Regions from separate parts of the Thiospirochaeta perfilievii genome, predicted to be linked through region 2. Evidence: riboswitches for the same ligand, from Rfam matches in the RefSeq annotation. Region 2 holds a riboswitch; the other holds the start of a gene.
The links. A riboswitch is a leader RNA that binds a small molecule or an ion and turns the genes downstream of it on or off. The one in region 2 is predicted to bind cobalamin.
Positions count from the first base shown of each region.

Region 1 (3,165 bases), 870 kb from region 2:
AAAGATGACATATAAAGGTTCCCAAGGAACTTCTGTTGTTAGAGTTTTTGAAGCTGTTGCAGGGTCTACTGGACTTAACCAGAAGCAAGCTATTGATGCTGGGTTTAAAGCCCAATCAATTGTAATACACAAAGAGCACCATACATCCTACTTCCCAGGTTCATCCCCGGTTACCGTTCTACTAACCTACGATAGTGAGACAGGCATAATTTTAGGTGGGCAGACGTGTGGATATAAAGCTGCGGATAAGAGATTAGATGTTTTGGCAACAGCTGCAGCTTGTAAAATGACAATTGGAGACTTATCAGAACTTGATCTTTCCTACTCTCCTCCAATTGGAACAGCTAACGACCCAGTTAATATGGCTGCATTTGTAGCACAAAATAGAATGACAGGTTATAGCCCATCAATTACAGTTAGTGAATTAGATGACTTTGCGGGAAAAAACAGACCAGCATTTATAGATGTAAGGGACTATTTTGCATTTGAGAGATCCCACATAACAGGAGCTGACCACATACCACATACTCAGATAGATAAAAGATTAGCGGAGATTCCTAAAGATAGACCAATCTTAATCTACTCTGATAAGGGTAAAAAAGGTCACCAAGTTGTAAGAGAATTAATCCTTAAGGGTTATAGTGATGTATATAATATTGGTGGAGGATTTCCAAGCATTGAAAGATTTGCAAGAACTATTGGTTTTGAACATCTACACATTAATTTAATCCCATTAGATAAAAAGTCTGTTCATAACCTTGAAGATTCTAGTGTAGAAGTTGTTGAAGAAAATGTTGTTGAAGAGAAGATTGATACAAACTCAGCAATAGTAGTGGATGTTAGGTCCCCTGGAGAGTTTGCATACGGAGCATACCCAGGAGCTATTAACATTCCTTTAGACTATTTAGAAACTAAGGCTGATGAGTTAGGAGCTAAGGATAGAGATATTACTCTATACTGTGCTTCTGGTGCTCGAAGTGGTTATGGAGTTAGGGTTTTACAATCATTAGGTTTCACCAATGTTAAAAATGGTGGAGGTCTAATGAGCATGATGGCTGGCTTAAACTAGAAGTTGTACAATATAATAAAAAAGTCACAGGTTAAAACCTGTGGCTTTTTATTTATAATATCATCGGTTTACATTGAACAGAGAACCTGCTAACATTCTGCAAACATATAATTCATGGAAGTGAGGTTAGAATCCTCCACGGTCGCGCCATCGTATTAGTTTTTCCTATTTGGAAAACTTAAGTCGGATACTTGAATATGTGTAAAAAATTATTAAGACTTCGCGATTGAGTCGGGATAATAATACACAGCACCACATCTCTGTCTATTTAATTCCAGACTCTTTTCTTGAATGAAAGGAGAACAAATGAACAACAAAACATTAAGAAGAGGATTTATAACCCCTCTAATAGCCCTTCTATTACTGCTTAATAGCTGTAACCTATTTGATAACCAAACCACAACAGAGTTAAGTATTGTAGGAACATGGCTTGATCCATCATCCGGAGGAAAAATTGAAGTAACAAGCAATGAATACTCATCATACTGGTCCAATAATGGACAACTTACTCAAAGTCACAAAGGGAAGATAACTTCCTTTGAAAATGGCACTTACAATGGGTCAGAAGTGGAAACCTCTACTGGGGAGTATGGATATATTACAATTAAGTACGACTCAATAAACGGTGGCGCTGGGGCTGGAAAATACGGTATTCTTAGATGGAAATCCTTAATAACTGATAATGGAGTTACAACAATGTCCTACTCTGAAGGTTATAATTCTGGAACATATTTTGAGACAGAAGCTGAGGCTAAAATTGGTATGACAGACGAAGCTAACTATTTTAACTTCTACTCTACAACAACAAAAGAGTAGTTATGAGGTTCTCCCCTATTATTTTTGTACTACTGTTATCTTGCTCTGTTAATGAAGGTAATTATAATAGGGCCTCTATCTACTACCCAGTGGAAGTAACTGACTATTATGCTGCTCCAGGGTTTTATAGTAAAAACCCTACATTTTCTATAAAGGAAAACCTAGACAAACTTCTTGGGTTCCCAAAGGGGGGTGGTATTTACGGGGCAGATAATAGTTCTATAGTGACTCTTGGAGGCCCTGGAGGGTATATCGTTGTTAGATTTGATCCCCCAATTGAGAATATACCCAACAGTTATGATTTTATTGTATTTGGAAATACCATTTGGGTAGGAGCAGACCCTAATAACCCCAACCTAGAGCCAGGATTTGTTGAAGTAAAAGAGAATATTGAAGATGAATGGCTTTTATTAGTTACTCCTGAGAATAGAGACTCAATAGTCAAAAAAAAAGTGACATATGGTTCGAACTCTATAAATGCTTGGGAGTCAGCAGATGATTATAACTGCAGAGTTGGGTTTACAGAAGTTACACCTACACTTAAAAAACCAGAAAACATAAAAGATGAAGATTTTTATACTGTACCAGACACTCCAGGAGACTTAACTATAGATAGTGGTTCAGGGGGAGGGGATGCTTTTAAGTTAGAATGGGCAGTAGACAGTAAGTTTACTCCTGTTCAATTAAGCAGTATTTCATATATAAAAATTAGTACAGGTCTCTTTCCTAATGGAGGGTACACATATGGGGGGACTTATTACCAGTCAGAGACAGAAGTTGATGCAATTATAAGAGTGAAAAAGTGAAAAAATATCTATTAATAATACTGCTATTTTTATCATTAAACCTTTTCTCTACAGAGGATATAGAAACAATAATTATAACCGGAGAAACAGAAAAAATTAATAAATTTGATAATAATACAAAACAGATATCTATAATTTCCAAGGAAGAAATATCTCTATTACCTGGGGCATCCACATCAGAATTAATATCATCAGCAATGGGTGTAGCAATGTCAAAAATGGGTAATGATGCGTCTCCATCATTTATATCAATTAGAGGTTCTTCTCCAGAGCAGGTTCTTATAATGTTAAATGGAAAGCGGCTTAACTCATCCCAGGGGGGAGGAGTTGATCTTTCCACTATATCCCCAGAGAGCATAAAAGAGATTGAAGTTATACGAGGTGGAGGGTCTGCTGTTTATGGAGAGAGTGCATTTGGTGGAGTAGTTAATATTATTACAGATGAAAATATTAATTCCTACATAAGAATAAAGT
Region 1 is NZ_CP035807.1:2,435,694-2,438,858, reverse strand. It holds gene EW093_RS11160 (FAD-dependent oxidoreductase) at 1-1,069, shown strand, start outside; adenosylcobalamin (AdoCbl) riboswitch at 1,159-1,313, shown strand; gene EW093_RS11155 (hypothetical protein) at 1,376-1,885, shown strand; gene EW093_RS11150 (hypothetical protein) at 1,888-2,691, shown strand; gene EW093_RS11145 (TonB-dependent receptor plug domain-containing protein) at 2,688-3,165, shown strand, end outside.
Region 1: linked by a shared signal. The riboswitch ahead of EW093_RS11155 (hypothetical protein) and the one ahead of EW093_RS15335 (ABC transporter substrate-binding protein) in region 2 are both predicted to bind cobalamin.

Region 2 (3,165 bases):
TCTATATCATCAATTAAAAGAGTTCCACCAAATCTTATAAGTTCTCCCCATCTATGAACTTTAGAGAGAAGTATATCGTATTCAACATTATAATTATTTTTCATAATAGGTTAATTATACTGTTTTATCATTTTCTTGTCTCTTCATTTTCCTTTTAAAAAAAATCTTTGAAAAAAATAATTTAATAAATTAAACTTAATAAAGTAATGGAGGATATATGTCATTAACAAAGAGATTTTTAAAAACTAAACCAGAATGTAAAGTAACCTTTAAATTAGACGAAGAAGCTTGCCACGATGCAAAATCAATACATTTAGTAGGTGATTTTAATGGGTGGGATAAGGAAGATACACAACTTAAAAAAAATAAAACTGGAGATTATTCAGTTACAGTTACACTGGAAGTTGGTAAGGATTATCATTTTAGATATCTTATAGATGGTAAAAAGTGGGTAAATGATTGGGAAGCAGATTATTACGCCCCTACAGAGTTTAATAGTGAAAACTCAGTAGTTAGACTTTAACTAAATGGGGGCTACCCCCCATTTAATTATTAGTGGTTACACCCACAACTACTTTTTTAATCACCCTTAGAGGAACAACATCCCCCCTTAGCACCATCATTAGATGAGCAACATCCACCTGAAGAGTCACTTCCATGGGATCCACATCCACAACCTGAGGATTCACCAGATAGACTGTTTAATTCATCAAGGCTAGCTGGTCTTACACCTTGGACAGTGCAATTTAGTGTTAACTTCTCTCCTGCATAGGGATGATTTGCATCAACTGTTACATATTCATCATCAATACTAACAACCTTAAGTAGTTGAGTATTACCACCACCAACATCAAAATTATATAACTTCCCCACCTCCATCTGGTCTATTAGGTGGGCAAACTGGGCTCGGGGAACAGGCATAACATTCTCTGGCTTATATACTCCATATCCATCCTCAGGTTCAATTATTCCTGTATAGCTATAACCTACTCCCTGTCCATTTATTGCATTTTCTATTCCTGGCATCATCATTCCAACACCGTGTATATATATTAGTGAACCATTTAATTCCGATGAATCTATAATCTTTCCAGATTCATCAGAAAGATTATAGTCTAATTTTACAACACTCTTTTCTGTTATATTCATATAGTTCTCCTTAAAAATAGACATTATAGCAATTGACTTTATAAACAACAATAATTAGATTAGTACAAAATGGTTCTTTTTAAGATAATTGGGGAAAGAGGTTAAACTCCTCTACGGTCCCGCCACCGTGTTAAAGTAGTTATTTTCTATTTTTAAGTCGGATTACCATCCATTTTATACCTTTAATAATAATCTGCGATGAACAGATTAAGGAGAAATAATGAGAAATCTCAAAAAAGTAGTTATATACTTATTACTACTTACATCAAATGTAATTTTCGCTACATCAAATAGTGAAACCAATAACAATTCTAACAGTTTTTTACAAATAACTGATTATAGAGGACGGGAAGTAGTATTGGCTAGTGAACCACAAAGGGTGATATCACTAGCACCAAATATTACTGAAACAATTTTCAAACTAGGGGCAGAGGATAAGTTAGTAGGAAGAACAGACTACTGTGACTACCCTGTAGAAGTAGATAAAATAGAGTCCATTGGAACTCTTTTACAACCAAGCATTGAAAAGATTGTAGAGCTTAATCCTGATGTAATTATTGCAAGTACCCATTTTTCAAATGAACTACTTACTAAATTAGAGAATATAAAGTTAAAGGTTATAATTATTGATGAGTTAGGAAGTTTAGAGGGATTATACAGTAATATTTTAGATGTTGGGTCGATTGTTAATAAAAAGGATCAGGCAAATTTAGTAGTAAACAATTTAAAAAGTAGAATTGAAGAGCTAAGCAATATGGTTAAAGATCTAGATAAACCATCCCTATACTATGTAATTAGCTACGGAGAGTATGGTGACTTTACTTCTGGGGGTGATACATTTATATCCCAACTACTAGAATTATCCGGTGGAATAAATATTGCTAAAGACTCCATGGGCTGGAGTTACTCCTTAGAGAAGATTGTTGAGAAAAATCCAGATATAATAATCTGCTCTAAATATTATAATACACTCCAGGGCATTAAGAGTGCTACAGGGTATAAAGAGCTACCTGCTGTAAAAAATAACAGAGTCTATGAGATAGATAACAACCTTATTGATAGACAAGGACCAAGGGTTGGAGATGGTTTAGAAGCTTTAATTAAAATAGTACACCCTGAGTTATTCTAAGTGAAAAATAAAAACAATAGGTCTAAATTACTTATAGGCCTAGTTGCTATATTAATAGTAATTTTAATCTCTACAACTATAGGTTATGCAAATATAACAGTAGTTCAAACTATAAAGATACTTATTAACAGGGTTTATACTATTTTTGATGTAACTGATTTCCCAGTTAATAGTGAAATAAACATAGTATTTGTTAGACTTCCAAGAATATTAGGAGCATGCCTAGCCGGTATGGGTTTAACTATGTCAGGGATAATTTTTCAGGCAATTTTAAGAAACCCTATGGCGGAGCCATACATTTTAGGAGTATCCTCTGGAGCAGCCCTAGGCGCTGCTATTTCTATAGTTTTAAGTATAAACTTTGTACCATTTTTTGCACTAACAGGGGGGCTTTTAGCATCCATACTTGTTATTTTTATAGCTGGTAATAGCTACAATACCAACAGAATAATTTTATATGGGGTTTCTCTTAACTTTTTCCTATCATCTATGTTAACCCTAATAATTAGCCTAAACCACAATAAGAGTAGTGATATACTCTTTTGGACACTAGGTAGCTTTTCGACAATGAACTATTTTAAAGTAACCCTTATGCTTTTAGCCGATCTAATAGGAGTAATACTACTATTTTACTACTCTAGGGAGTTAAATATTTTCACTATGGGTATTCCTGTGGCAAAAACACTAGGTTTAAATGTTAAAAAATATAGAACTCTATTATTAGCTATAGCTTCTATAATAACAGGGGTTATAGTATCCTTTACTGGAATTATAGGTTTTGTAGGTCTAATAATACCCCACCTAGCAAGGCTTTTTGTTGGCTCTGAACATAAAAAAGTAATATCTTTATCCCTACCTTTAGGGGCAATATTTATGATGATATGCGA
Region 2 is NZ_CP035807.1:3,307,932-3,311,096, reverse strand. It holds gene EW093_RS15350 (HD-GYP domain-containing protein) at 1-104, opposite strand, end outside; gene EW093_RS15345 (isoamylase early set domain-containing protein) at 218-523, shown strand; gene EW093_RS15340 (FKBP-type peptidyl-prolyl cis-trans isomerase) at 580-1,149, opposite strand; cobalamin riboswitch at 1,203-1,337, shown strand; gene EW093_RS15335 (ABC transporter substrate-binding protein) at 1,370-2,278, shown strand; gene EW093_RS15330 (FecCD family ABC transporter permease) at 2,279-3,165, shown strand, end outside.